One region of the Bradyrhizobium sp. NC92 genome, then DNA from elsewhere that is predicted to be linked to it. Evidence: predicted binding sites of a transcription regulator. Region 1 holds the regulator's gene; each other region holds the start of a gene.

Region 1 (10,136 bases):
GCTGCGCACGCCGCTGGCGGCGCTGTCGGGCTTCATCGATACGCTCCAGGGTCAGGCCAAGGACGATCCCAAGGCACGCGAGCGCTTCCTCGGCATCATGCACAATCAGGCTACGCGCATGGCGCGCCTGATCGACGATCTCTTGTCGCTGTCGCGGGTCGAGCTGTCGGCCCATGTCCGGCCGGACACCCTGGTCGATCTCGTCCCGATCATCCGCCAGGTCGCCGACGGGCTCGAGCCGCTGGCGCGCGAGCGTCAGGTCGAGGTGGACATCCACCTGCCGGAGCCGCCGGTGATGATCGCGGGCGACCGGGAGGAACTGCTCCGCCTGTTCGAGAACCTGATCGAGAACGCGCTCAAATATGGCGCCTCGGGCGGACGCGTCATCGTGTCGCTGACATCGAGCGCGGCCACTGATGGAACTCAGGAAATCCGGGTCATGGTCCGCGATTTCGGCCCTGGCATCGCGCCCGAGCACCTGCCCCGGCTGACCGAGCGCTTCTACCGGGTGGATGTCGGCGACAGCCGCTCGCAGGGCGGCACCGGGCTCGGATTATCGCTGGTGAAACATATTCTTAACCGTCATCGCGGTCGGCTTCTGATCGAAAGCGTGCCCCGGCAGGGCGCCACTTTTACCGCCTGTTTTCCCCAGGCCAAGACGCCGGCTTAGACCCAAAAATCAAGCGATTTCAGTCGGTTGACTGTGTCATCCAGCTGTCACGAAACCTTCGTAAAAGCACAGCCGACCGCTCCTAAACGGGCGGCACGGGGAGCGCGATCGGGCGCGGATGGCGCTTCGCTCCCCTGTATGGAGACCAGCATGAATTTCCTCAAAACTCTCGTCGCTGCTGGCTTGGTCGCCGCATCGGCGACGGCAGCCTTTGCTGCCGACATCACGGGTGCCGGCGCGACGTTCCCGTTCCCGATCTATTCGAAGTGGGCTGACGCCTACAAAAAGGAGACCGGCAACGGTCTGAACTATCAGTCGATCGGCTCCGGCGGCGGCATCAAGCAGATCCAGGCCAAGACCGTGACCTTCGGCGCCAGCGACGCGCCGCTCAAGGCCGAGCAGCTCGAGAAGGACGGCCTCGTCCAGTGGCCGATGGTGATGGGCGCCATCGTCCCTGTCGTCAACCTCGAGGGCGTGAAGCCCGGCGAGCTGGTGTTCGACGGCGAGACCCTGGCCAACATCTATCTCGGCAAGATCACCAAGTGGGACGATGCCGCGATCAAGAAGCTCAATCCGAACGCGAAGCTGCCCTCGGAGGCGATCACCGTGGTCCGCCGTTCGGACGGTTCGGGCACCACTTTCAACTTCACCAACTACCTCTCCAAGGCCAGCGCGGACTGGAAGAGCAAGGTCGGCGAGGGCACCGCGGTCGAGTGGCCGGTCGGCGTCGGCGCCAAGGGCAACGAAGGCGTGTCGGGCAACATCAGCCAGACCAAGAACTCGATCGGTTACGTCGAGTACGCCTATGCCAAGCAGAACAAGCTGACCTACACCGGTCTCGTCAACAAGGCCGGCAAGCCGGTGCAGCCGACCGTCGAGGCCTTCCAGGCAGCCGCCTCCAACGCCGACTGGGCCAAGGCACCCGGCTATTACGTCATCCTGACCGACCAGCCCGGCGAGAAGTCCTGGCCGATCACGGCGGCGACCTTCATCCTCATGCACAAGTCCGCCACCGACAAGGCGGCCTCGCAGGAAGCCATCAAGTTCTTCCGCTGGGCCTTCAAGAACGGCGGCAAGGCGGCTGAAGAGCTCGATTATATCCCGATGCCGGACAGCGTCGTCCAGCTGATCGAGAAGACCTGGGCTGCCGAGATCAAGAGCTAAGTAGAGCTCTCGTGTCCCGGACGCGGTGCGGCCCTGGCGATGCGAAGCATCGTCCAGTGTGCCGCTCCGCTAGAGCCGGGACCTACAAGCACCAGGCCCCGGATCAGCGGCGCACCGCTTCGCGCTGCACCGCATCCGGGGCACGGGACCGCCACCAACAACAAGCGTATATAAAACGGGCACAGGGGATCGGCGTGGCTGAGATGGCTGTCGAGAGCAATGTGATTGATGCTGCCGGTCCATATGATCGCGCCAAGGCCTTGAGCGCGTTCAAGCTCGGCGACGTCACCTTCTACTGGATCACGCGGTTGTCCGCGATCTCGGTGCTGCTGATCCTCGGCGGCATCATCATCTCGCTGATCGTCGGTGCGTTCCCGGCGATCAAGGAATACGGCATCTCCTTCCTGTGGACCCAGCGCTGGGCGCCCTCCGCCGATCCGCCGGTGCTCGGCGCGCTCGGGCCGATCTATGGCACGCTCGTCACCTCCTTCATCGCGATGCTGATCGCCATTCCCGTCGGTCTCGGCATTGCGATCTTCCTCACCGAGCTCTGCCCGCAATGGCTGCGCCGCCCGATCGGCATGGCGGTGGAGCTGCTCGCCGGCATCCCCTCGATCATCTACGGCATGTGGGGCTTCTTCGTGCTCGGCCCGTTCCTGGCCAACACCTTCCAGCCCTTCATGATCAGGGTGTTCGACGGTGTTCCCGTGCTGGGCGCGATCTTCGCGGGTCCCCCGTCCTATCTCAGCCTGTTCAACGCCGCCCTGATCCTCGCCATCATGGTGCTGCCCTTCATCACCTCGATCTCGGTCGATGTGTTCAAGACGGTGCCGCCGGTGCTGAAGGAAGCCGCCTATGGCGTCGGCTGCACCACCTGGGAAGTCGTCCGCAGCGTCGTGATCCCCTACACCCGCGTCGGCATCATCGGCGGCGTCATGCTGGCGCTGGGCCGCGCGCTGGGCGAGACCATGGCGGTGACCTTCATCATCGGCAATTCGTTCCGGATCTCCTCGTCGATCTTCGCCCCGGGCACCACGATCTCGGCCGCGATCGCATCCGAGTTCGCCGAGAGCGACGGCCTGCACCAGTCCGGCCTGATCCTGCTCGGCCTCCTGCTGTTCGTGCTGACGTTCTTCGTGCTCGCGGCCGCCCGGTTGATGCTGCTGCGCCTGGAAACCAAGGCGGGGAAGTGAAGCCATGAACCCGATCTATTCGCGCCGCCGCCGCTGGGACATCGTCATTCGCGGACTCTGCATCGCAGCCGCTGCGTTCGGCGTCACCTGGCTCGCGCTGATCCTGATGACGTTGCTCTACAACGGCCTGGCCGGGCTCAACCTCCAGGTCTTCACCGAGAACACGCCGCCGCCCGGATCGAACGAAGGCGGTCTGCTCAACGCCATCGTCGGCTCACTGATCATGACCGTGATCGGCGTCGGCATCGGCGCGCCGCTCGGCCTGTTCGCCGGTACCTATCTTGCCGAATACGGTCGCAACGACAAGCTGACCTCGGTGATCCGTTTCATCAACGACATTCTCCTGTCGGCGCCCTCGATCATCATCGGCCTGTTCATCTACGGGGCGGTGGTGGTGCCGATGCGCGGCTTCTCGGCGATCGCGGGCAGCCTCGCGCTCGCCGTCATCGTGATCCCGGTCGTCGTGCGCACCACCGAGGACATGCTGCTGCTGGTGCCGAATCCGCTGCGCGAGGCGGCCTCTGCGCTCGGTCTGCCGCGCTCGCTGGTGATCAAGCGCATCGCCTATCGTGCCGCGCGTTCCGGCCTCATCACCGGCGTGCTGCTGGCGACCGCCCGCGTCGCGGGCGAGACCGCACCGCTGTTGTTCACGGCGCTGTCGAACCAGTTCTTCAGCCTCGGCCTGAACAAGACGATGGCGAACCTACCTGTCACCATCAACAACTTCGTGCAGAGCCCCTACGAATATTGGAAGCAACTCGCCTGGAGCGGCGCGCTGCTCATCACCCTGACCGTGCTTGCCCTGAACATTGGCGCGCGCATCCTTGGCGCCGAGAGGACTGCAAAATGAGTGAAATGTCTGTTTCCGTCAGCGCGCCGACCGTTCATCCCGGCTCGCAGCCGCTGCCCGAGGCGCCCGCCAAGGTCACCGCGCGCAACCTGAATTTCTACTACGGTGAGCACCACGCGCTGAAGAACATCAATCTGACGCTCGGCACCAACCGCGTCACGGCGTTCATCGGCCCGTCGGGCTGCGGCAAGTCGACCCTGCTGCGCATCTTCAACCGGATGTACGACCTCTATCCGGGCCAGCGCGCCACCGGCCAGCTGCTGCTTGACCAGACCAACATCCTCGACGCCAAGCTGGACCTCAACCTGTTGCGGGCCCGGGTCGGCATGGTGTTCCAGAAGCCGACGCCGTTCCCGATGACAATCTACGAGAACATTGCCTTCGGCATTCGTCTGTACGAGAAGATCTCGAAGTCGGAGATGGACGGCCGTGTTGAGAAGGCGCTGCGCGGCGGCGCGCTGTGGAACGAGGTCAAGGACAAGCTCAATGCCTCCGGCCTGTCGCTCTCCGGCGGCCAGCAGCAGCGCCTCTGCATCGCCCGCACCGTCGCGGTGCGGCCCGAGGTGATCCTGTTCGACGAGCCTTGCTCGGCGCTCGACCCGATCTCGACCGCCAAGGTCGAGGAACTGATCCAGGAATTGTCCGAGAACTACACGATCGCGATCGTCACCCACAACATGCAGCAGGCGGCGCGCGTCTCCGACAAGACCGCCTTCATGTATCTCGGCGAGCTGATCGAGTTCGACGACACCAGCAAGATCTTCACGTCGCCGAGCGATCGGCGCACGCAGGATTACATCACCGGCCGGTTCGGCTGAGGAGACGGAATATGGGTTCTGAACATACCGTAAAGGCCTTCGACAGCGATCTTCAGGAGCTCACTCGCCTGGTCGCCGAGATGGGCGGCATCGCCGAGCGCATGATCGTCGATTCCGTCGACGCGCTGATCCGCCGCGACGTGGCACTCGGCCAGCGCGTCGTCACCACCGACGCCGATCTCGACGCGCTGCAGAAGCGCATCGAGGAGCGCGCCGTGCTCACCATCGCCCGCCGCCAGCCAATGGCCGTCGACCTGCGCGAGATCGTCGGCGCCATGCGCGTTGCGACCGATCTCGAGCGCATCGGCGATCTCGCCAAGAACATGGGCAAGCGCGTCGCGGCGCTGGAGACGGATTTCCATCCGCTCAAGCTGTTCCGCGGCCTGGAGCACATGACAGACCTCGTGCAGCAGCAGGTCAAGAGCGTGCTCGACGCCTATGCCGCGCACGATTTGCCGGCGGCGATGGCGGTGTGGAAGGGCGACGAGGAAGTCGACGCCATCTGCACCTCGCTGTTCCGCGAGCTCCTCACCTATATGATGGAGGATCCGCGCAATATCTCGTTCTGCATCCACCTGATGTTCTGTGCCAAGAACATCGAGCGGATCGGCGACCACGCCACCAACATCGCCGAGACCGTGTTCTACATGATCGAGGGCCAGGCGATCACCGACAAGCGGCCGAAGGGCGACATGACGACCTTCGCCACGACGGTGCCGAATACCTAAGGAGCGACGACAACATGGGCGCACGCATTATGGTGGTAGAGGACGAGGAAGCTCTCACCGAGCTTCTCCGCTACAACCTCGAAGGCGACGGCTATGACGTCGAGACGGTGATGCGCGGCGACGACGCCGACACCCGCCTCAAGGAGCACATTCCCGATCTGATCGTGCTCGACTGGATGCTGCCGGGCCTGTCGGGCATCGAGCTGTGCCGGCGGCTTCGGACCCGTCCCGAGACCAAGCAGCTGCCGATCATCATGCTCACCGCGCGCGGCGAGGAGAGCGAGCGGGTACGGGGCCTCGCAACCGGCGCCGACGATTACATCGTCAAGCCGTTCTCGGTGCCGGAGCTGCTCGCGCGCGTGAAGGGTCTGCTCAGGCGCGCCAGCCCCGAGCGGCTCGCCACCGTGCTCGCCTATGGCGACATCGAGCTCGACCGCGACAAGCGCCGCGTGGCGCGCTCGGGCCGGCCGATCGATCTCGGCCCGACCGAATATCGCCTGCTGGAGTTCTTCCTGGAGCATCCCGGCCGCGTGTTCTCGCGCGAGCAGCTGCTCGATAGCGTCTGGGGCCGCGACATCTATATCGATGAGCGTACCGTCGACGTCCATATCGGCCGCCTGCGCAAGCTGCTCAATCTCGGCCGCGAGCAGGACCCGATCCGCACCGTCCGCGGCGCCGGCTACGCGCTGGATGATCGCTTCGCGAAGGCCGAGCAGACGTAAGATCTGCGAGCTGTTGGTGTGGTGAGCTGCGGCTACACCCTCAACCGTCATCCCGGGGCGCGCCCAGCGCGAGCCCGGGATCTCAGCGCGAGCGCTTGCGCTCGTCGCGATCAACCCAAGGACTTTGTTTGGCGAAGACCCGGCGTGACCATCTCGCGCAGCAATTGCGCCCTGTGGTTATGGATCCCCGCCTTCGCGGGATGGCACCGAGTGAGTTCAGCCGTCATCGTGTGACGGCTGCCGTATGTGCAGCCAACTAATTCCGCAAGCTCAGCGCGTGCTCGGCTTCGCCGGTGCGCGACGGCGGTCCGCTGCGGGCTGATAGGCCACGCGCGAATGCTGGGCGCAATAGGGCAGGCCGGAGAGCGCCTTGCCGCCGCAGAAGAAGAAATCCGGGCTCGAGGGATCGCCGACCGGCCAGTGGCAGGTCGCCTCGTTCAATTCCAGCAGCGACAGGCGCTGGCTCATCGGCACCACGTTGTCGTAGGTAACCGGCTCGGCTTCCACCTCGACCTCGAAGGCCTGCGCCAGCGCGGTGTTGCCGCGCGCAACGGGTCGCGTCACGCGCATCATGTGCTGCGCGGGCCGTGCCTTGCGCGGCCGCGGTGCTGCCGATGAAGGGCTCTTGGCGCGGCCGGACAGGCCGAGCCGGTGCACCTTGCCGATCACGGCATTGCGGGTCACATTGCCGAGCTCCGCCGCGATCTGGCTGGCCGAAAGTCCGGCCTCCCAGAGCTTCTTCAGCTGCTCGACGCGATCATCGGACCAGGTCAAAACCGTCATTGCACCCTTTCCCTCGCAGCGCGCCTGCCATCCTGGAGCCTTCGCCGCGATTGCCTAAAGCCTTGAAAAACCCGTGCCGCCAGAATCCCTTAAGGCTCGCCGGGCGCGCTCAAGACGCCCGAACGTTTACGCCGGTACATGAGGACTTTTGGGATCAGAACTGCTGCACGAGATGTCGTATCTGACAGTCCAAACGCTACAATATGGCGTGACTCCCGCGCAAGAGTCCGCCGACTCGCTTCCACATGTTCCGTGGTGAAAAACCCGCAAAATCGGCACCGCAAGACTACGGATTCAGCGTTTCGCGAGGCTTTCCGGGCGGCATTGACACCCGTCTTTCCAGGCATAAGATAGTGCCACGTGCCGCCCTTAAAAGGCGGCACGTTTCGTTTTCCGGGGCCGGTCAATGGTGCGTTGCGCAATGCGTGCCTCACACCGTCCGCAACATTCAAGTGACGTCATGACTAACAGCGCCGCGCCGCATTTGCTCCCCGTCTTCGCCAGGGCCGACCTCGGTTTCGAGCGCGGCGAAGGCTGCTGGCTGATCGCGACCAATGGTGATCGCTATCTCGATTTCACCTCGGGCGTGGCGGTGAATGCGCTCGGCCACGTTCATCCCGCGCTGGTCAAGGCGTTGCAGGAGCAGGCGACGAAGCTCTGGCACATGTCGAACCTGTTCCAGAGCCCCGATGGCGAGAAGCTCGCAAGCCGCCTCTGCAATGAGAGCTTCGCGGACTTCGTATTCTTCTGCAATTCCGGCGCCGAGGCGCTGGAAGGTGTGGTCAAGCTCGTCCGCCATCATCACTTCTCCAAGGGCCATCCGGAGCGTTATCGCATCATCACCTTCGAAGGCGCCTTCCATGGCCGCACGCTGGCGACGCTCGCCGCCACCGGGTCTGCGAAATATCTCGAGGGCTTCGGTCCGCCGATGGACGGCTTCGATCAGGTGCCGCACGGTGACCTCGACGCCGTGAAGAAGGCGATCGGCCCGCACACCGCCGGCATTCTCATCGAGCCGATCCAGGGCGAGGGTGGCGTTCGTGCTGCGCCTCACGCCTTCCTGAAGGTGTTGCGCGAGCTCTGCAACGAGCGCGGCCTGTTGCTCGCCTTCGACGAGGTGCAGACCGGCATGGGCCGCACCGGCGAACTCTTTGCCTACAAGCGCACCGGCGTCACACCGGACGTGATGTCGCTCGCCAAGGCGCTCGGCGGCGGCTTCCCGATCGGCGCGGTGCTGGCGACCGCGGATGCTGCCGCCGGCATGGGGCCCGGCTCGCACGGCTCGACCTTCGGCGGCAATCCGCTCGCGATCTCGGCTGCGAACGCCGTGCTCGACGTCATGCTCAAGCCCGGCTTCTTCGACCACGTGCAGAAGATGTCGCTGCTGCTCAAGCAGAAGCTCGCCTCCGTGATCGACCGTCATCCCGATGTCGTCTGCGAGGTGCGCGGCGAGGGCCTCCTGATCGGCATCAAGGCCGTGGTGCCGTCGGGCGATCTCGTCGCGGCGCTGCGCTCCGAAAAGCTGCTCACCGTCGGGGCCGGCGACAATGTCGTGCGCTTCCTGCCGCCCTTGATCGTCACCGAAGCGGAGATCGAGGACAGCGTCGGCCGGCTCGAACGCGCCTGCACGGCGATCTCCTCCAGTCAGACCAAGCGGGCGGCAAGCTGATGAGCACGACGCCCAACAAAGCTCCAAAGCACTTCCTGGACATCAACGAGCTGCCGCTGTCGGAGCTCAAGAGCATGCTCGCCGCCTCTTCCGCCATGAAGGCGAAGCAGAAGGCGCAGCAGCCGGTCAGGCCGCTCGAAGGCAAGACGCTGGCGATGATTTTCGAGCGTCCCTCCACCCGCACCCGCGTCTCGTTCGACGTCGGCATGCGTCAGCTCGGCGGCGAGGCGATCATGCTCACCGGCGCCGAGATGCAGCTCGGCCGCGGCGAGACCATCGCCGACACCGCGCGGGTGCTGTCGCGCTATGTCGACGCCATCATGATCCGCATCCTCAATCACGATGCGCTGCTGGAGCTTGCGGCCAACGCCACCGTGCCCGTCATCAACGGCCTGACGCGGCGTTCGCACCCCTGCCAGGTGATGGCCGACCTCATGACCTATGAGGAGCATCGCGGCCCGATCGAGGGCAAGACGGTGGCCTGGACCGGCGACGACAACAACGTGCTGGCGTCCTGGGCCCATGCCGCCGAGCGCTTCAAGTTCCAGCTCAATGTCGCAACGCCGCCGGAGCTTGCACCGAAAAAGGTCATGCGGGACTGGATCAAGGCGACGGGGGCGCCGATCGTGCTCGGTACCGATCCCGAGGCCGCGGTGCGCGGCGCCGATTGCGTCGTCACCGACACCTGGGTGTCGATGGGCGACAAGGAGGGCGAGCACCGTCACAACGTGCTCAAGCCCTACCAGGTCAATGCGAAGCTGATGTCGCTGGCCAAGGCGGATGCATTGTTCATGCACTGCCTGCCGGCCCATCGCGGCGAGGAGGTCACGGATGAAGTGATCGACGGCCCGCAATCGGTCGTGTTCGATGAGGCCGAAAACCGCCTGCACGCGCAGAAGGGAATTCTGGCCTGGTGCTTCGACGCGGTGAAGTAGCCTTTCTGAAGCCCGGATGGAGCGCAGCGAAATCCGGGGTTCTCAGCGTGCGGAACGATCTCCCCGGATTACGCTGCGCTCCATCCGGGCTGCGCGGCCCGTCGTTCTGAGGACGACGGAATGCGGCCGTTCCCCTTCCATTTCCGCCCACCGACCCCAGATAATGCGCCATGGTTTTCCAATCTCCTGACATGAATACCGGGCCTGAAGGCCCGGTTCGCGCGCCATCATCGGTTCCGGTCGATGACGCCGTGCTGCCTTACGAGGTCGACGCGCTCGACGTGCGCGGGCGCCTGGTGCGGCTTGGCCCTGCGCTCGACGACATCCTCACCAAGCACGATTATCCCGCGCCGGTCGGCAAGCTGCTCGGCGAGGCCATCGTGCTGACCACGCTGCTCGGCTCGGCGCTCAAATTCGAAGGCCGCTTCATTCTTCAGGCCCAGACCGATGGCCCGGTGTCGTTCCTGGTGGTCGACTACAAGGCCCCGGACCGTCTGCGCGCCTATGCGCGGTTTGATGCCTCGCGCCTGGGCACGGCAAAAGATTCCGGCACGCTGCTCGGTCGCGGCCATCTCGCCATGACCATCGACCAGGGCGCCGACAT
Region 2 (10,136 bases), 3.8 Mb from region 1:
AAGGTTGGTCACGTTCAGCGACAGGCGCCAATTGTCATGGGTGTAGGCCAGCAGCGCGTCCAGCACGGTCGAGGCGCCCACCTTGAAGGTGTTGGCGTCGTCGCCCCAGGTCGCGCCGACATAGCGGATGCCGCCGCCGAACTGCAGGCCCGCGAGCGGCCCGTTCTGCAGCGTGTAGTCGCTCCACAGCGAAGCGCGGTTGAGCGGCACGGTGACCGGCGCCTTGCCGACGTTGACCGGATCCTGCGTGACCATGGCGTCGACATAGGCATAGGCCGCGCGCAGGTTCCAGCCGTCGGCGAGCGACATCGTGCCTTCGAGCTCGATGCCGCGCGACTTCACCTGCCCGATCTGTTCGTAAAAGGTGGCTGCAGGCACGTACACAGCGAGGTTGTCGCGCGTCAGGTCGAACGCGGCGAAGGTGAGCAGCGCGTTCCAGCCGATCGGCTGGTACTTGACGCCGACCTCGTACTGGACGCCGGTCTCGGGATTGAGCATCTGTCCGCCAAATCCGGTCGCGAGCAGGGGCAAAAACGATTCCGAGTAGCTGAAATAGGGCGCGATGCCGTTGTCGAAATTGTACATCACGGCGGCGCGGCCGGTGAAGGCCGAGGCGTCCTTCGCGACCGTGGTGTTGAAGATGCCGTTGTCGACCTGCGTCGTCACGAAATCCTGGCGGCCGCCGAGCTGGAACGAGAGCCGGCCGAGCTTGATCTGATCCTGCGCGTAAACTCCCACCTGCGACTGCTTGACGCCGGTCTTGTCGCTCGGCAGGCCGTCCACGGCATAGTCGTAGCTGTACACCGGATTGAAGACGTTGATCGTCGGAGACGAGGTCGTCACGCCATAGGCGGTGTCGCGGAACGACGTGTTGCGGTAGTCGACGCCGACCAGCGTGGTGTGGCTGAGAATGCCGGTGGTGAACTTGCCCTGGAGCTGATTATCGACGGCGAAGGAATTGATGTAGGAGTTGCTGTAGCTGCCATAGCGCGCGAGCTGCCCTGCGGCTTCATCGGCATAGCCGCCGCCGTAGAACACCTTTTCCTCGTTGTGCTGATAGGCGTAGCGCAGGTTCTGCCGGAACGTGAGGTAGTCGGTGAAATCGTGCGAGAGCTGGTAGCCGATTGTTGCGATCTCGGTGTTGAACGCGTCGAAGCTCGGCACGCCTGCGAAGAACGAGACCGGGATGGTGCGGCCGTTGTTCGGCCACACCGTGCCCGAGGCCGGCAGGAACTGGAGGCCCCACCCTGCCCGATCCCTCTGGTAGTTGGCGAGCAAGGTGATGGTGGTGTCCTCGTTCGGCTTGAAGGTGACGGCGGGCGCGATGAAGACGCGATTGTCCTTGCTGAAGTCGACCTGGGTTTCGCCGTCGCGCACGACGCCGGTCAGGCGCCACAGCACGGTGCCTTCATTGTTGGCGGGGCCGCCCATGTCGAACTGGCCCTGATAGCGGTTGAAGCTGCCGCCGGAGATCGAGACCTCGCCGAACTGCTGCGCGGTCGGCAGCTTGGTCACGTAATTGAGGATGCCCCCGGTGCCGCTGCCGCCATACATCGCGGAGGACGGGCCCTTGAGCACCTCGAGCCGCTCCGCCCCATAGGGATCGAGGCCGTTGAAATGCACGTAATTGCTGGAGGGAATCCGCAAGCCGTCGACGTAGAGGCCCGGCATGGTCATGTCGAAGCCGCGGATCTGGAGGCCGCCGAAGCGGGTGTCGGAGCCGCCATTGACGTCGCCGCTGACGCCGGCGGTGTAGCGCAGGGCCTCGCCGATCGAGACCGCGCCCTGGTTCCTGACCTGGTCGGTGGTGATGACGGACACCGACTGCGGCGTTTCGATCAGGGGTGTGTCGGTCTTGGTCGCGGTACCGCTGCGCGTGGCGACAAAACCGCGTACCGGACCATTGGCGCGTTCGCCTGTGGCGCCATTCGATGACGCCGACTGCGTTGGCGCAGCCTGCTGCGCCGGGCCGCTGCGATTGGCGCGTGCGGTTCGCGCCGCCGCCGCCCGTCGCGAGGACGCAATGGCCGCAGGACGGGCGCGCTGCGCCGGCGCTTCGACGGTGACCGCGGGAATTTGCGTCTGCGCCTCCACGGTAGCGAAGGGAATGACGAGAGAGAATGTGCTGACCGCCCCGAGGAAAAGCACCTGAATCTGTCGACGACGCGTGTCGCCACGCGAAGAAAATTGAAAGTCGCTCACGTCTTTCGAGGCCCCACGCACTGCCGGCTTCGCCGGTACCGTTTTTGATGCCCCGCCCTAGCTCAGCCGGTTTTCGAGTGCGATAGGAACCGCGTTAGAATTTCTCCAGACGTGTGCGCCGCACCTGCGACGAATGCGCTCAGGCGCGCTTCGCAGTTTGGAATGTTTCCAGGCAGAAGCAGAATCGCCCTGTCTGAAACATCGGGAAATGTTTCAGCGATGCCGCAGCCGGCGATTGACCCGGCGTGCCAGGTAATCGCCCGCGCTCTGGACGATCTGCACCAGGGCGATCAGCACGACCACGACGGCCAGCATCATCTCCGGCATGAAGCGCTGATAGCCGTAGCGGATGCCGAGATCGCCAAGGCCCCCGCCGCCCACCGCGCCGACCATCGCGGAGTAGCCGAGCAGGCTGACGACGGCGAGCGTCAGCGCCAGCAGCAGTCCCGGCAGCGCCTCCGGTATCAGCACCTTGAACACGATCTGGAGCGGCGAAGCGCCGAACGAGGACGCGGTCTCGATCAGGCCGCCGTCGACCTCGCGGATCGCAGCCTCGACGAGGCGCGCGATGAAAGGCGTCGAGGCAATCGTCAGCGGCACGATCGCCGCCGTCGAGCCGATCGAGGTGCCGGCAACGAGGCGCGTGAACGGGATGATGGCAACGACCAGGATGATGAAGGGCGTCGAGCGCGTCGCATTGACGACGATGCCGAGCACGCGATTGACGATGGGTGCCGCGAACAGCTCGCCTTTGCGGCTGGTGGCCAGGAACACGCCGAGCGGCAGGCCGAAGGCGGTGCCGAGCAGCGCGGCGATGCCGACCATGTACAGGCTTTCGAAGGTGGCCTGGATGATCAGGTTGATGAGTTCAGGCGACATAGCCGAGACGCTCCGCCGAGAGTTGATATTGAGAGAGCCAGGCGAGCGTCCGCGTCACCGCGTCCTCGCCGCCGGGAAGTCCGAGCGTGAGCGAGCCCACATGCTGGCCGCCGATCTCGTCGATGCGCGCCGACAGCAGCGCGACGTCGAGCCCGAGCTCGCGCGCGAGCCGGGCTACCAATGTGTCGCCGGCCCCTGCCCCGCGCACCTGGACCCGGATCACGGCCTGCCCGCCGGCAGGCTGCTCCGAAACGATCCGGCTCGCCAGCGACACCGGCAGGCTGTCGCCGATCACCTCGGCCAGGAAGGACTGCGTAATCGGATGTTTGGGATGCGTGAAGATGTCGGCGACGTGGCCGCTCTCGACGACGCGGCCGGCGTCTAACACCACCACCTCCTTGGCGAGTTGGCGCACCACGGACATCTCATGCGTGATCAGCACGATGGTCACCCCGAGCTCGCGGTTGATGCTCGCAAGCAGATCGAGGATCGCCCGCGTGGTCTGCGGATCGAGCGCCGAGGTCGCTTCATCCGACAACAGCACGCTCGGCCGCGTCGCCAGCGCGCGGGCGATGCCGACGCGCTGCTTCTGGCCGCCCGATAGTTCTGAAGGATAGCGATCGTGCTTGTCGGCGATACCGACCAGTGTGAGCAGCTCGGCGACGCGGGCCTTGATGTCGGCCTTGGCCCAGCCGGCGATCTCCAGCGGCAGCGCGATGTTGTCGGCGGCAGTGCGCGAGGACAGCAGATTGAAATGCTGGAAGATCATGCCGATCGAGCGCTGCGCCAGCCGCAGCTCGCGGCCGGCGAGCGCCGAGATATCCCTGTTGTCCACGATCGCGCGGCCCGTGGTCGGCTTCTCCAGCCCGTTGATGAGCCGGACCAGGCTCGATTTGCCGGCGCCGGAGCGGCCGATCACGCCTGTGATGGAACCGCGCGGTATCGCGAAGTCGATGTCTTGCAGCGCGTCGACGCCGGGCTTGCCGCGATAGGCCGGATAGGTCTTCGAGATACCGGCGAAACGGACCATCGCGTCGGGCTCGGCCGGCGCGGGTGAAATCGCTTCAAGCGTTTCGATCGGTTGTCCGATCGCGAGCGATTGGTGGGCATTCATGGAGGCAGCCTTCATGCACAATAGTTCGCGTTCCCGGTTGCGCGCTCGGGAACCAAGTCGCATCGCGCGACGGGAGAAAGACAGCGGCGAGGATCCGGAACGAACGCGCTGCACCGCAGCACGCACCATCGCCTTTTCCAGTCTTTCTTGCAATTTCAGATATTTGGCAGGAGTTGGACGAAGATTTCCCTATCACTCCCTGAAGCAGAAAATTCCTCCGCCGCATCAGCCTCCACACTGGCTCGGTAGACCCTCAGCCAGGGCAGCACGATCAGCAGGTGCCCGCGAAATAGAGCAGTCCGAAGGCCCAGAACTGCCCTTCCGGATATAGCCGCTGCCGAAATACACCGGCGCAGGTCCGGTGCGTAAGAAGCGAGATCACGCCATCAGGCCGAGCGAATACATGTAAAGCATGGCCAGCGTCGTGACTGGTAGGTCGGCGATGCCCGAGCCGACCGCCAGCACCCACCGGCAGCACTGCGGTGGCATGCGAAGTAGATCCCTCGATTGCCGTCGCGTCGTTCCGGCCTGACGGAGCCCTTTTGTCTTTGCGCCGCGTATACGGATTGTCCTCGGTGCAATCAATGGCCGTCTGGACCATCTTTTGCGATGGCTTCGCCAGGTTGCCGACAGCAATGTCAGCGCACAACAGCGTCACGAACACGTGGCCTGATTGGGCTGCAACGAACGCTCGACAGAAACGGACCCTTGCGCCTATCTTCGCGCCATGAGCCACGATCACGACCATCACCACGATCACGACCATTCCGAGCTGTCCGAGACCGAGCTGCGCGTGCGCGCGCTCGAGACGATCCTGACCGAGAAGGGCTATGTCGAGCCGGCTGCGCTCGATGCCATCATCCAGGCCTATGAGACCAAGATCGGCCCGCACAATGGCGCGCGCGTCGTCGCCAAGGCCTGGACCGATCCGGCGTTCAAGAAGGCGCTGCTGGAGGATGGCTCCAAGGCCATCGGCACGCTCGGCCATGTCAGCCGGGTCGGCGATCATCTCGTCGTGGTCGAGAACACGCCGCAGCGACACAACATGGTCGTGTGCACGCTGTGCTCCTGCTACCCCTGGGAAATGCTGGGGCTGCCGCCGGTCTGGTACAAGGCTGCGCCCTACCGCTCGCGCGCGGTGAAGGATCCGCGCGGCGTGCTCGCCGATTTCGGGGTCGCGCTGCCCAAGGACATCGAGGTTCGTGTCTGGGATTCCACCGCCGAGACACGCTTCCTGGTACTGCCGATGCGGCCCGCCGGCACGGAAGGCTGGAGCGAGGAGCAGCTCGCCGAGCTCGTGACGCGCGATTCCATGATCGGCACTGGTTTTCCCAAGACGCCGGGAGCCCCGTCGTGAACGGCGTGCACGACATGGGCGGCATGGACGGGTTCGGCAAGGTCGAGCCCGAGCCGAACGAGCCGATGTTTCACTGGGAATGGGAATCGCGCGTGCTGGCCATGGTGCGCGCGATGGGCGCGGCCGGCGCCTTCAACATCGACACCTCGCGCTTCTATCGCGAGACCTTGCCGCCGCAGGTCTATCTGTCGAGCTCCTATTACAAGAAATGGTTTCTCGGGCTCGAGCAGATGCTGATCGACAAGGGCTATCTCACCCGCGAGGAGGTTGCTGCCGGCCATGCGATGCAGCCCGCAAAGGCGCTCAAGCACGGCACGTTCGACCGCGCCAATGTCGAGCGCGTGATGGTGCGCGGCAAGTTCGACCGCCCTGCCCCGGCTCCGGCGAAATTCAAGATCGGCGATCGCGTGCGGGCGAAGAACATCCATCCTGCGACCCACACGCGGCTGCCTCGCTATGTCCGCGGCCATGTCGGTGTCGTCGAGCTGAATCACGGCTGTCACGTGTTTCCGGATACGGCGGCGATGGAGCGCGGCGAGAACCCGCAATGGCTCTATACCGTGGTGTTCGAGGGCCGCGATCTCTGGGGCGAGGACGGCGATCCCACGCTGAAGGTCTCGATCGACGCGTTCGAGCCCTATCTGGATCCGGCGTGATGAGCGGCGCACTTGCGGCCGCGGCGACGGCGGCAATCCCGAGCATTCCGCGCGACGATGACGGCCCGGTGTTCCGCGCACCCTGGGAGGCGCATGCGTTCGCGATGGCCTTGAGCCTGCACGAGCGCGGCGTGTTCACCTGGCCGGAATGGGCCGCAGCCTTGGCCTCCGAGATCAAGCGTGCCCAGGCCGCGGGCGACCCTGACACCGGCGAGACCTACTATCTGCACTGGCTCGCCACGCTGGAAGGCCTCGTCGCGCGCAAGGGCGTCGCCTCGCTGGAGACGCTGCACCGCTACCGCGATGCCTGGGACCACGCCGCCGATCGCACGCCGCACGGCAAGCCGATTGAGCTGCGGGACGAGGATTTTCAGTAGCTGATCGCTGAGTTCGTCACTGCGAGCGAAGCGAAGCAATCCAGAATCCTCCGCGGCGGCAGTCTGGATTGCTTCGTCGCATCAGCGCAAAATTGCTGCGCAATTTTGTCGCGAGCTCCTCGCAATGACGGCGGAGCGACCCTACCGCCCTGCCACGTACTCGTTCCACCCCCTCGCCCGCAAACTGCAGGCCGGGCACTCGCCGCAGCCATAACCCCATTCGTGCCGCGCGCCGCGTTCGCCGAGATAGCAGGTGTGCGATTGCTCACGGATCAAATCGACCAGCCCCTCGCCGCCGAGATCGTGCGCCAGCTTCCAGGTCGCGGCCTTATCGATCCACATCAATGGCGTGTGCAGCTCGAAGGGCCTCGCCATGCCAAGCGAGAGCGCGGCCTGCACGGCGCGGATGGTCTCGTCGCGGCAATCGGGATAGCCGGAATAGTCGGTCTCGCACATGCCGCCGACGATGTGGCGGATGCCGCGCCGGTAAGCGAGCGCTGCGGCGAAGGTCAGGAACACGAGGTTGCGGCCCGGCACGAAGGTGTTGGGCAGGCCGTCCGCGCCCATCGCGATCGCGACGTCGCGGGTTAGCGCCGTCTCGGAGACGGCCGCCAGCGTCGGGATCGACAGCGTGTGGCTCTCGCCCAGCTTTGCGGCCCAATCGGCGCGCAGGCCCTTGATGCCGTCGAGCAGGCGGTCGCGGCAGTCAAGCTCGATGGCGTGGCGCTGGCCGTACTCGAACCCCAGCGTCTCCACGCGGGCGAAGCGGCTCAAAGCCCAGGCGAGGCAGGTGGTGGAATCCTGGCCGCCGGAGAACAGCACCAGCGCGGTTTCGGAAGAAAATGCGTCGCTCATGGCCCGCGCTTTAGCATTGCGCGACTTGCTCGCCAATCGGTGGAAATCGGCCTGTTCCGCCGCCTTGCGCTGGGATCGGGGGTCCGCTTTTGGCATAAGGCTCTGGACCCCAGGAGACTGCCCGGCAATGACCCCCTCCCGCGATATCTCCCGCCTGATCGAGATCATGGCGGCACTGCGCACCCCGGTGACCGGCTGCCCTTGGGACCTCGAGCAGGACTTTGCGACGATTGCGCCCTACACGATCGAGGAAGCCTATGAGGTGGTCGACGCCATCACCCGCGGCGATCTCGACGATCTCAGAGAGGAGCTCGGCGATCTCCTCCTTCAGGTTGTGTTCCACGCGCAGATGGCCTCAGAGCAGAACGCGTTCGATTTTGGTGACGTGGTCGAGGCCATCACCCGCAAGATGATCCGCCGCCATCCCCACGTCTTCGCCGACAAGGACGGCAATCTCGCCCCGCACCACGTCAAGGAGGTCTGGGACCGCATCAAGGCCGAGGAAAAGGCCGAACGCGCCGCGCGCCGGCCGCCGGAAGCGACGCCGACGCACAAGTCGCTGCTGTCGGGCGTGAAGGCCGGCCAGCCGGCGTTGACGCGCGCGATGGAGCTGCAGCGCAAGGCCTCCACCGTCGGCTTCGACTGGAACGACCCGCGCGCGGTCCTGCAGAAGATCCGCGAGGAAGCCGACGAGATCGAAGCCGCGCTGGACCGCAACGACCGCGCGGGCCTGGCGGAAGAGACCGGCGACCTGATGTTCGCCCTCGTCAATCTCGCCCGCCACGTCGACGCCGATCCGGAAGCCGCGCTGCGCGCGACCAACGCCAAATTCGAGCGGCGCTTTGCCTATATCGAGCGGGCGCTGGCGGCGCAGGGCCGCACGCTCGAGCAGGCCTCGCTGGCGGAGATGGACGCGCTGTGGAATGCGGCGAAGACCGCCACTTAGCCGGGTGCGGTGGCAGAGAGATCCGGCAACACCATCCACCGCCGATCGGTCAGCAATGTACCCCGATTGACCGCCCCCAGCGGCTCGCACGGAAAGATGCGTCAAGCCGCCGCCATGAAATTGTCACCGCAGACAGTCTAAAGTTGTATAGTTCTGACGCAGCCACCCCCCCCTACGGCAGGTGAAGCGCGATGCCATTGAAACATTATTCAGTCCTCAAGGGACGCCCGATTGCGATGCGTTTCGGCACCGGCAGGTCGCCGCACTATCAAGTCCATATCGTCGCCGGCGGTGAAGATTTCCGTATTGCCGTCAACGTGCAGTCGGCCGACGGAAGCGAGGTCGAATTCCTGGTGCGATCTCGTTTCGTCCATCCGATCACCGAACGACTCGCGGCACTCCCGGAGGGGCTGCACCCGCAGGCCCCCCAGCCCAACAGCATCGCGCTGGACTTCATCCGCGGTAATCTGATGCAGCCCCAGGAGATGGTGCCGCTACCGCTGTCCGTACCTGGGCCGGACAACGACCTCAACGAGAAGCTCGACCAGTTCGTCCAGCGCGCACTCTCGGACGAAAGCGCGATGGTCTACGCGTTCGGCGAGACATGGGGCCCCGAGACCAAGGCGGACAATTATTTCGGCTTCAGGCCGGGACGCGGCATTCACGACATCCATATGAACCAGGGAAATCCCATCGGAAGGTTCTCGGGCGACAACGGGCCGTGGCAGGACGGCGGGCTCGTGTTCGAATTCCCGGAGCAAAATTTATGGACGGCAGTCCTTCTCAAATTCCAGACGCAGGCCTGGCACACTGACGACGAGACCGGTCATCCGATTGATCTCGGCGGCGGCACGCCGACAGCGCCGCTGGATCCGACGGCCCCTCCGACAGAGGAAATGCCGGATGGGCTCGTGCGGATCATTGCGGCAATCGTCAACGCCGTGAAGACGCCGGAGCGCGAAGTCGTCACACTGCTCAACACGGCCGATCGCGACATCGATCTCACCGGCTGGAAGCTGGCCGACAAGCAGAAGAAGAAGATGACGCTGTCGGGGACGATCGCAGCCGGAGGAACGCTCGCCGTCGTCGTGGAGAAGCCGATGGAATTGTCGAACCAGGGCGGCATTATCTCGCTGCTGGACACGCGTGGTATCAAGGTTCACGGCGTCGCCTATACCAGGGCGCAAGCCAAACATCCGGGCCTGACAATTCCGTTCTGATGTGCTGATCAAGCCCGCAACCGACCAGCGTCAGCACGCCGCCAGGTCGGCTGCCGTCCGTGCCCCGTGCCCCGTGCGCAGAGCGCACGAGGGTGTATAGATCCATGCCGCGTGTGATCTCTCGTCGCCAGATGCGATCGATGCCGCGCACCAATGGCATCGCGCCGTTATGTGGCGTGATGCGGCACGGCGTCGAACCTGTTCACCACGATATCCCGCTTGGTCTCGTCCACCCGCACCGTCATATCGAAGCGGCCGTCGTGCAGCTCCTTCGACAGCACCTCGGCATTGCGGTGCAGCCAGCTGATGCCGGCGCCGTCGGCGGCGTCGATCGAGAGATCGAGCGTGGTGCGCTTGGCGGCCAGGCGTTGCTCGATCGCGGCGAGCAGAGCATCGATGCCCTCGCCCGACACGGCTGAGACCAGCATCGCCGGATGATCCTCCGGCCTGCGCGCGGCGATGTTGAGCAGCTCTTCACGTTGCTCGGGATCGAAACGGTCGATCTTGTTCCAGACCTCGATGATGCGGCC
Region 3 (10,136 bases), 4.1 Mb from region 1:
CTCGTTACGTCAGAGAACCGTCGTCAGCTTTTGGCGACGGGTGGCAACAAAGCCTGGAGCGCCTCGGCGCGCGAGCGCAGGCCGGGCGGCGTTTCGCCGTCTCCGTCAATCGCCTCGAGCCATTTGCGGGCTGCGGTCATGTCGTTGTTGCGCCAGGCCGACAGCGCCAGCATCTCGCGGGCGCTGTGGCGGAAGGTCGATTTGGGCGCGGCGGAAGATTCCAGCCGCTGCTGCATGTCGGCGTAGCTGGCGCTGTCGAGCACGAGGCCGGCCGCGCGGATCTTGGCCAGATCCTGCCACTCACCGCCAATGCTGCGGTCCGCGGCAATGTCGTCATACATCTTCGCGCCCGCCTTGGGATCGCGGCTCGCGGCCTCGGCCGCAGCGCGCAGCCGCGCCAAGGTGCGATAGCCGGACGGTGCCTTGGCAGCGAGCTCGGTGAACGCCTTCTCGGCGTCCTCGTGCTTGCCCTGCTCGGACAGCTCGACGGCCTTCTCGAACACGGCGCCGGCCTCGGCGGCCTTCCTGGCCTCGAAATATTGATAGGCGCGCCAACCGCCGACGGCGGCCACGACCAGCACCATCAGGGCGATGAAGTAGATCGAATACCTGTCCCACAGCTTTTTGAGCTGTTCGCGACGTACTTCCTCGTCGACTTCGTTAAAGAATTCAGACACTTATGCTAATCCCATGCCCGTCCGGGTGCGCGCGCCAAGGCGTTCGCGTCAGGAATCCCGTCCCCGCGTGGCGGCGAGGTAGCCTAACGATATGGCGGTGGCAAGGCAAAGCGAGCCCGATCAAGGCGTTAACCACCCGGGACAGCCCGGATGCCGCTGCCCGGCTCAAGCTCCCAGCAGCTCCCGCAGCTGCCGCTTCAGCACCTTGCCGTTGGCGTTGCGCGGCAGCGGGTCTGCCGTGATCGCGATGGTTTCGGGAACCTTGTAGTCGGACAGGCGCTCGGCGCACCAGGCGCGCAGGTCCGTATCGGCCACCGGCTGTCGCGTCACCACCACGGCGTGGACGCGCTCGCCCAGCACCGGGCAGGCCTTGGCGATGATCGCGCTCTCGACCACGGCGGGATGGCCGGCGAGCACGGATTCGACCTCGGCCGAATAGATCTTCAGGCCGCCGCGATTGATCATGTCCTTCTGCCGGTCGAACACGCGAACGAACCCTTCCGCATCGACCGAGCCGAGATCGCCCGAATGCCAGAATCCGCCCGTGAAGCTTTCGGCGGTGGCCTTCGGATTATTCCAGTAGCCCTTGATGACGGAGGCGCTCTGGATCCAGAGCTCGCCGATCTCGCCGGGAGGCAGCTCGCGTCCGTCCGGGCCCATCACCACGATGCGCGCGCCGGGGCACGGCAGGCCGACGCTGTCGATGTGGCTCTCGGTCAGCTCGCCCGGCATGATCGTCGAGGGCGAGGTCGTCTCGGTCGCGCCGTAGCAGTTCATCAGCTTCAGGCCGGGAATGTTCGCCTTGAGCTTCTCGATGGTGGCGACCGGCATCGGTGCGCCGCCGAAGCCGCCGATGCGCCAGCTCGACAGATCGCAGCCGTCGAAATCGGGCTGGAGCAGGCAGAGATTGTACATCGCCGGCACCATCACCGTGTAGGTCACGCGCTCGCGCGCGGCGAGCTTGAGGTAATCGGCGGCCTTGAACTCGGGCATGATGATCAGCGCCCCGCCGCAGCGGATCATGGTGGTGATGTTGGCGACGACGCCCGTGACATGGCCGAGCGGCACCGCTGCGATCGAGCGATCGGCCTCCGTCAATTGCAGGCAGGACACGAACACCATGGAGGAATGGACGATGTTGCAATGGGCCAGCATCGCGCCCTTCGGCTTGCCCGTGGTGCCGGAGGTGTAGAGGATCATCGCGGTGTCCTCCTCGCCCACCTCGATCGGTGCCACGGCCGGCGGGTTGTCGGCGAGCCCTGCGAAACGCGACAGAGCCGGATCATCGGCGACGGCGATGCGATGGATCACATCGGGCACATCATGCGCATCGGGCAGCCGCTCGGCGAGCGCGGCTTCGTGGATCAGGATCTTGGCACCGCAATCGGCGAGCACATAGGCGATCTCCGGCTTCTGCTGGCGTGTGCTGAGCAGCACGGTGACCAGCCCCTCATGCGCGGCGGCAAACAGCAGCAGCGGAAATTCGATGCGATTGCCGAGCAGGATCGCAACACGATCGCCGCGCTGCAATCCAAGCTTGCGAAATCCCGCAGCGATCCGCGCGGCCTGCTCCACCGCGTGGCCCCAGCTCAGGCGGACATTGCCGCAGATCAACGCTTCGCCCTCGGCATTGCGGGCGCAGGCGTCCGCGATCATCGCCCAGAGGCTCGATGGCCGATCGCAAAACGCCGGCACTACTCGATCGCCAAAGCGCGCCACGAGCCCCATCGGCGGGATCTGAGATTGCGACCAGTCCATCGGGATGCCCTCGGCTTGTTGCTCTTGTTATCTTGTTATCTTCTTATCTTCCGCGCATGGACATCCGGGTTTCGTCTTGTGCTGACCAGCTGACTTAATTCTTGCGCATGATCTTATCGGAAAACCGTTGCACACTTTTCCGGATCATGCGCTAGACCCCGATCACGGGCACACCGATCACCACCGGATGGAACGCGAAGGCCAGGGCCAGATAGGCGACCACGCCGACCGCGACCGCGATCAGATCGTTGGTGACGCCGCCGACCGGAATCGGCGGGCCGCCGGCGTCGGTGCGAGCTTTAAGCGAGATGCGGTCATAGACCGCCCAGCCCAGGAACGAGCCGAACAGGATGATGGAGCCGAGATCGCCATTGGCCAAAAGATGCGCCGCGGCCCACAGCTTGATGCCGGCCAGCATTGGATGCTTCAGCGTCGCGTAGATGCGGCCACGCATGTAGGACGCCACCACGAGGATGACTGCAGGCAGCATCAAGGCCAGCGTGATGTGCTTCATCGCCTTCGGCGGATACCAGACGTCGATCCAGCCGGAGCTGCGGTAGTGGGCATAGCCCCAGATGATCAGCGCCAGCCCTGCCAGCGAGACCGCCGAATAGAGCAGCTTGTAGGTCCCCTCGCCCAGCCTCGCGATCGCCTGCGCCCGTGCCTCTCGTTTGGTTGTGAAGATATGGGATGCAAAAAACAGCACCAGCCCCAGGATCATGACCAGCAGACCCACGACACCCTCCCCGCAAAGCAGCCCCCGGCTCTGAGGTATCATCGATTGGCTGCCGCTCGCAACTCGCGCTACTTGCCGAGCTCCCGATTGTCGACATAACGGATGGCGATGGGTCGCCCGGCCAACGCCCCGCCAAGACCGCTCGTGAACTTCAGCGGCAGGCAGGCCTTCAGCGATGAATTGATCGCGTTGAGATAGGTGGTTCGGATATCCGCCGGCACACCCGCAGTCGCGTATGTGAGGCGCGGCGGGCCGATCAGGCCGCCGGCCTTGTTGAAGCTGAAACGCACCGACATCTGCATGCCCGTGCGCGCACGGTCCGATGGCGGCGACCAGCAGCTGCGCAGCGCGGCGAAGAGGTCGCCGATCGTATCGAGGTCGTGATCGGGCTTTTGATATTTGGCGCGATCAGCTTCCGCCGGCACGCTTTCGACGGTGAGTTGGAGGTTCTGGCCGTAAGGGTAATCGATCTCGGGAATGCATGGCCCGGGTTCGAGCGGGCTGCAATAGGACGGCGTGCAGGGCTCGCCGTCGAGCACGCTGCAAGGCTCGTGCGCGAACGGGATCGGATTGATCTGGCGCGGCCGTGCGTCGACGACGATCGTTGAGATCGTCAGCAGGATCAGAACGAGAATGCCGCGCCACATGGAGTGAGCTCGCAAGGTCACGAGAAAAGTGGCGCTGTCCATGAACGCGTCAAGTCCGCGCGCGTTCACATGCTCGCGTTCAGGCACGCTGTCGTCGCCCGGCTTGACCGGGCGACCCAGTACTCCGAGACGGTAGTGGCTGAATCGACAGGCCGCGGCGTACTGGATGTCCCGGTCAAGCCGGGGCATGACAGCGGAAGGTGTGCTTGCGTGACAGCGGAGGGTGTGCTTGCGCAGCGGGTATGTGGCCGCCCAGCGGAGGGCGCGCCGCCCTACCCCTTCTTCTTGACGTCCTTGACATTGCTGAACTCGATGCCCTCGGCCCGCTCCCGGGTGTAGCCGAGATAGAACTCGTTGCGGGCGAGATAGACGGGATCGCCGTCGACGTCGTCGGCGATGCTCGAGGTGTTGGCGGCGATGAAGGTGTCGAGCTTCTTGCGGTCCTCCGAAGAGACCCAGCGCGCCAGCTGGAACTCGCTGACCTCGAACTCGACCGGCAGCGAATATTCCGCCTCGAGCCGCGCCTTGAGCACGTCGAGCTGCAGCGCGCCGACCACGCCGACCAGCGCCGGGGCGCCATCGCGGGGGCGGAACACCTGCACGACGCCCTCTTCCGACATCTGCTGCAGCGCTTCCTTCAGCTTCTTCGCCTTCATCGCGTCGGTGAGACGGACGCGGCGGACGATTTCCGGCGCAAAGCTCGGCACGCCGACGAAGTTGAATTCCTCGCCTTCCGTCAGCGTGTCGCCGATGCGCAGCGTGCCGTGGTTGGGAATGCCGACGACGTCGCCGGCAAAGGCTTCGTCCGCGACCGAGCGGTCCTGCGCGAAGAAGAATTGCGGGCTCGACAGCGGCATGCTCTTGCCGGTGCGCACGAGCTTGGCCTTCATGCCGCGGCTGAGCTTGCCGGAGCAGAGGCGCGCAAAGGCGATGCGGTCGCGGTGGTTCGGATCCATGTTGGCCTGGATCTTGAACACGAACGCGCTCATGCGCGGATCGGTGGCCTCGACCTTGCGCTGGTCGCTGTCCTGCGCGCGCGGCTCGGGCGCGAACTTGCCGAGACCTTCCAGCAGATCGCCGACGCCGAAATTGCGCAGCGCGCTACCGAAATAGACCGGCGTCAGATGGCCCTCGCGGAACGCTTCCAGCTCGAACGGCTTCGACGCCGCGGTGACGAGCTCGAGCTCGTCCTTCACGGCGGAGACGTCGAGATTGGCGTTGAGCTTGGCCAATTCCTCGATCGCGATCTGCTGCGCCGCGCCGGTCTTGGCGCCGCCGCCTTCGAGCAGGCGCACGCCGCCATTGACGACGTCATAGGTGCCGAGGAAGTCGCGGCCACGGCCGACCGGCCAGGTCATCGGCGTGGTGTCGAGCGCCAGCGTCTTCTCGATCTCGTCGAGCAGCTCGAACACGTCGCGGCTCTCGCGGTCCATCTTGTTGATGAAGGTGATGATCGGGATGTCGCGCAGCCGGCACACCTCGAACAGTTTTCGGGTGCGCGCCTCGATGCCCTTGGCGGCGTCGATCACCATCACGGCGGAATCGACCGCCGTCAGCGTGCGATAGGTGTCTTCCGAAAAGTCCTCGTGGCCCGGCGTGTCCAGGAGGTTGAACACGAGGCCCTCGAACTCGAAGGTCATCACCGAGGTCACGACCGAGATGCCGCGCTCGCGCTCGATCTTCATCCAGTCCGAACGCGTGTTGCGCCGCTCGCCCTTGGCCTTGACCTGGCCGGCGAGGTTGATGGCGCCGCCGAACAGCAGCAGCTTCTCGGTCAGCGTGGTCTTGCCGGCGTCGGGGTGGGAGATGATCGCAAAGGTCCGCCGCCGCGCCACCTCAGCGGCAAGCGGGGAACGGGCCGGCGATTCGGCTGTGGTGGTGGCGATGTCGGACATGGCGGGAGCGTGTGGCAGGGAAAACGGGCCTGATCAAGCCTCATTTGGTGATTGCGGGGACTTCCGGCCAGCCCCATATCGACGCTTGATTATATCAGTCTTGGGGGAGGACGGCCTTCCCCGCCCATCAGCACCTCAGCCGCGGGGACGACCCTGCCTTGATGGAGGGTCGTCATGGCCTGGAGCATCCTGTTCGTCGCCGGTCTTCTCGAGATCACCTGGGCGATCGGCCTGAAATACACCGAAGGTTTCAGCAAGCTTGTTCCGTCCGCGGTCACGCTTGCGGCCATGGCCGGCAGCGTCATCCTGCTCGGGCTTGCGCTCAAATCCCTGCCCGTCGGAACCGCCTATGCGGTCTGGACCGGCATCGGCGCGGTCGGCACGGCGACGCTCGGCATTGTCCTGTTCGGCGAGCCGGCTACGGCCTTCCGCCTCGCCAGCATCGGCCTGATCGTCGCCGGCATCATCGGACTGAAGCTCGTTACCTGACGAGCTGGACCACCCACCAGGTCAGCGCGGCCACGATGGCCGAGGCCGGGATCGTGATCACCCAGGCGTAGACGATCGAGCTGGCGACGTTCCAACGCACCGCCGAGACGCGGCGGGCGGCGCCGACGCCGACGATGGCGCCTGTGATGGTGTGGGTGGTCGAGACGGGAACCCCGAGATAGGTCGCCATGAACAGCGTCGCCGCGCCCCCGGTCTCGGCGCAAAAGCCCTGCATCGGCGTCAGCTTGGTGATGCGCAGGCCCATGGTGCGGACGATGCGCCAGCCGCCCATCAGCGTGCCCAGCGCCATCGCCGCCTGGCAGGACAGCACCACCCAGAACGGCACCGAGAAGTCGCTGCCGAGATGGCCCTGCGAATAGAGCAGCACCGCGATGATGCCCATGGTCTTCTGCGCGTCGTTGCCGCCATGGCCGAGCGAATAGAGCGAGGCGGAGGCGAATTGCAGGATGCGGAAGGCGCGGTCGACCGCGAACGGCGTCGAGCGCACCGAGGCCCAGGACACGATCGCCACCAGCAACATCGCGAGCAGGAAGCCGACCAGCGGCGACAGTACGATCGCAAGCACGGTCTTGGACAGGCCGCTCCACACCGCGGCCGAGATGCCGGCCTTGGCCATGCCGCCGCCGACCAGCCCGCCGATCAGTGCGTGCGAGGACGAGGACGGAATGCCGAGCGCCCAGGTCACGAGATTCCAGACGATGGCGCCGACGAGCGCTGCGAAGATCACCTGGGCGTCGACGACCGCGGGATCGATGATGCCGGTGCCGATGGTCTGGGCGACGTGCAGCCCGAACACCAGGAAGGCGATGAAATTGAAGAAGGCAGCCCAGAACACCGCGAATTGCGGCCGCAGAACGCGGGTCGAGACGATGGTCGCGATCGAATTGGCGGCGTCGTGCAGGCCGTTCAGGAAGTCGAACAGCAGCGCGACGGCGATCAAGCCGACCAGGACGGGAAGACCCAACGCGGCATCCACGGCGAGGCCCTATACCTGCTCGATGACGATGCTGTTGATTTCGTTCGCAACGTCATCGAAGCGGTCGGCCACCTTCTCGAGATGGTCGTAGATCTCGACCCCGACGATGAAATCCATCGCATTGCCGTCGCGATGCTTGAGGAACAGCTCCTTCAGCCCGATATCGTGGAGATCGTCGACCCGGCCCTCCAGCTTGCCGAGCTCTTCCGTGATCGCGGTCAGCATGGCGACGTTCGGACCGATCGACTGCATCAAAGGCAGCGCGCGTCCCACCAGATTGGCGCATTCGATCAGGAGTCCGCCGATCTCGCGCATCGGCGGCTCGAAGGCGCGCACCTCGAACAGCATCACGGCCTTGGCTGTCTGCTGCATCTGGTCGATGGCATCGTCCAGAGAGGTGATCAGGTTCTTGATGTCGCCGCGGTCGAACGGGGTGATGAAGGTGCGGCGCACCGCCGTCAGCACCTCGCGGGTGATGTTATCCGCGTCGTTCTCGAACTGGTTGACGCGCTGGCAATAGACCGGCGTCTCCTCACCCCCATTGAGCATGCCCTGCAGGGCGATTGCGCCCTGGATCACGGTCTGGGCATGCCGGTCGAACAGGTCGAAGAACCGTTCTTCCTTGGGCAGGAACGCACGAAACCATCGCATCATGGGGATAGGCTACCGGTTGAAAATGGTCAGGCCCGCGAGGGGCTGTCATAAAACTGTCATAGACCATTTTCGATCCGCGCGCGTCATCTCACGCCCGCGGAGCCGGATCATCCACCGCTTTCCTGCACCAATGAAATTGATGCAATATCAGCCACTTAGAGCGATCGCCGGAAGTAATGCGCGATTTCGCCGATGACGCCGCGGCGGAAGGTGAGCACGCAGACCACGAAGATCGCGCCCTGGATCACCGTCACCCACTGGCCGAAACCCGCCAGATATTGCTGCATGGCGATGATCACGAAGGCGCCGACCACGGGACCGAAAATGGTGCCGAGCCCCCCGACCAGGGTCATCAGCACGACCTCGCCCGACATCGACCAGTGCACGTCGGTGAGCGAGGCGTTCTGCGCCACGAACACCTTCAGCGCGCCGGCAAAGCCGGCGAGCGTCCCCGACAGGACGAAGGCCAGGAACTTGTACTGGTCGGTGCGGTAGCCGAGCGAGATCGCGCGCTGCTCGTTCTCGCGGATCGACTTCAGCACCTCGCCGAACGGCGAGTTGATGATGCGGAAGATCAGGAGGAAGCCGGCGAGGAAGCCGACCAGCACGACATAGTACAGCACCGTCGGCTTGGAGAGATCGAGCAGGCCGAACATGCGTCCTTGCGGGATGCCCTGGATGCCGTCCTCACCATGGGTGAACGGGGCCTGGAGATAGATGAAGTACAACAGCTGCGACAGCGCCAGCGTGATCATCGAGAAATAGATGCCCTGGCGGCGGATTGAGATGTAGCCCGTGATGATCGAGAGCACGAACGCCGCGGCCACGCCGACGAGAATGCCGAGCTCCGGCGGCAGCGCCCACACTTTCAGCGCATGCGCGCTGCAATAGCCGGCTGTCCCCAAGAACATGGCGTGGCCGAACGACAGCAGGCCGCCATAGCCGACCAGCAGGTTGAACGCGCAGGCGAGCAGCGCAAAGCACAGCGCCTGCATCACGAAGAACGGGTAGAGGCCCGTGAACGGCACCGCTGCCAGCAGCAGCGCCATCGCCACGAACACGGTCATCTCGTCGCGCATCGCGCGCGGGGTTGTCGGCAGCGTGTCGTCCGTCAGGGTTGTCATCTCAGGCCGCCCTTCCCGTCAATCCCGTTGGCTTCACCAGGAGCACCAGCACCATCAGCACGAACACGACGGTGTTGGAGGCCTCGGGGTAGAAATACTTGGTCAGGCCCTCGATCACACCGAGCGCGAAGCCGGTGATGATGGAGCCCATGATCGAACCCATGCCGCCGATCACGACCACCGCGAACACGACGATGATGAGGTCGGCGCCCATCAGCGGCCGCACTTGGTTGATCGGCGCGGAGAGCACGCCGGCGAGCGCGGCAAGGCCGACGCCGAGACCGTAGGTGAGCGTGATCATGCGCGGCACGTTGATGCCAAAGGCGCGCACCAGCGTCGGATTTTCGGTGGCGGCGCGCAGGTAAGCGCCGAGTTGCGTCTTCTCGATCAGGAACCAGGTCGCAAGGCACACCGCCAGCGAGAACACGACGACCCAGCCGCGGTAGATCGGCAGGAACATGAAGCCGAGATTCATGCCGCCCCTGAGCTGGTCGGGAATGGCGTAAGGCAGACCCGAGGAGCCGAAATAGTTCTGGAACACGCCCTGCACGATCAGCGCGATGCCGAAGGTCAGGAGCAGGCCGTAGAGATGATCGAGCCCGGTCAGCCATTGCAGCATGGTCCGCTCCAGGATCATGCCGAAGATGCCGACGATGATCGGCGCCAGCAGCAGCGCCCACCAATAATTGATGCCGCCGAGGTTCAACAGGAAATAGGCGACGAAGGCGCCCATCATGTAGAGCGCGCCGTGGGCGAAATTGATGATGTTGAGCATGCCGAAGATGACGGCAAGCCCGAGGCTGAGCAGCGCGTAGAACGAGCCGTTGATCAGTCCCACCAGTAGCTGAGCGTAAAGAGCCTGCATCGATCCCGCACCCGGTCCCTTTTATTCCTCAACAACAGGCCGGCGCCGTTGCGCACCGGCCTGCATCGTTCACCGTTACTTCTTCACCAGAGGACAGGCGCTTTCCGACAGCGGCCGGAAGGCCTGGTCGCCGGGGGTCGTGCCGATCAGCTTGTAATAGTCCCAGGGCGCCTTGGATTCCTCGGGCTTTTTGACCTCGAACAGATAGGCGGGATGTAGCTTGCGGCCGTCCGCACGGATCGTTCCCTTGCCGAACAGCGGATCCTCCGTCGGCATCTCCTTCATCTTGGCGAC

What was found. The regulator PhoB, encoded in region 1, activates phosphate uptake and scavenging genes when phosphate is short. The targets are predictions, from matches to a motif close to TGTCATNNANCTGTCAT.
Region 2: the regulator PhoB is predicted to act here: its motif matches at 8,497-8,513, upstream of N2602_RS19720 (DUF2278 family protein).
Region 3: the regulator PhoB is predicted to act here: its motif matches at 7,897-7,913, upstream of N2602_RS17450 (DUF47 domain-containing protein).

What each region holds. Positions count from the first base shown of each region.
Region 1 is NZ_CP104171.1:8,061,850-8,071,985, reverse strand. Features, by position in the region: gene N2602_RS37535 (ATP-binding protein) at 1-670, shown strand, start outside; gene pstS (phosphate ABC transporter substrate-binding protein PstS) at 821-1,834, shown strand; gene pstC (phosphate ABC transporter permease subunit PstC) at 2,038-3,027, shown strand; gene pstA (phosphate ABC transporter permease PstA) at 3,032-3,877, shown strand; gene pstB (phosphate ABC transporter ATP-binding protein PstB) at 3,874-4,695, shown strand; gene phoU (phosphate signaling complex protein PhoU) at 4,707-5,423, shown strand; gene phoB (phosphate regulon transcriptional regulator PhoB) at 5,438-6,145, shown strand; gene N2602_RS37500 (GcrA family cell cycle regulator) at 6,416-6,928, opposite strand; gene N2602_RS37495 (aspartate aminotransferase family protein) at 7,389-8,597, shown strand; gene argF (ornithine carbamoyltransferase) at 8,597-9,532, shown strand; gene N2602_RS37485 (Hsp33 family molecular chaperone) at 9,703-10,136, shown strand, end outside.
Region 2 is NZ_CP104171.1:4,218,309-4,228,444, reverse strand. Features, by position in the region: gene N2602_RS19765 (TonB-dependent siderophore receptor) at 1-2,223, opposite strand, end outside; gene N2602_RS19760 (methionine ABC transporter permease) at 2,416-3,081, opposite strand; gene N2602_RS19755 (methionine ABC transporter ATP-binding protein) at 3,071-4,210, opposite strand; partial or broken gene N2602_RS19750 (anion permease) at 4,444-4,691, opposite strand; gene nthA (nitrile hydratase subunit alpha) at 4,923-5,552, shown strand; gene nthB (nitrile hydratase subunit beta) at 5,549-6,208, shown strand; gene N2602_RS19735 (nitrile hydratase accessory protein) at 6,208-6,585, shown strand; gene queC (7-cyano-7-deazaguanine synthase QueC) at 6,727-7,440, opposite strand; gene mazG (nucleoside triphosphate pyrophosphohydrolase) at 7,568-8,386, shown strand; gene N2602_RS19720 (DUF2278 family protein) at 8,578-9,606, shown strand; gene hflX (GTPase HflX) at 9,774-10,136, opposite strand, start outside.
Region 3 is NZ_CP104171.1:3,763,238-3,773,373, reverse strand. Features, by position in the region: gene N2602_RS17485 (tetratricopeptide repeat protein) at 24-677, opposite strand; gene N2602_RS17480 (class I adenylate-forming enzyme family protein) at 843-2,435, opposite strand; gene N2602_RS17475 (NnrU family protein) at 2,587-3,171, opposite strand; gene N2602_RS17470 (hypothetical protein) at 3,240-3,818, opposite strand; gene N2602_RS17465 (peptide chain release factor 3) at 4,091-5,713, opposite strand; gene sugE (quaternary ammonium compound efflux SMR transporter SugE) at 5,888-6,202, shown strand; gene N2602_RS17455 (inorganic phosphate transporter) at 6,195-7,199, opposite strand; gene N2602_RS17450 (DUF47 domain-containing protein) at 7,209-7,853, opposite strand; gene N2602_RS17445 (branched-chain amino acid ABC transporter permease) at 8,009-8,977, opposite strand; gene N2602_RS17440 (branched-chain amino acid ABC transporter permease) at 8,979-9,842, opposite strand; gene N2602_RS17435 (ABC transporter substrate-binding protein) at 9,918-10,136, opposite strand, start outside.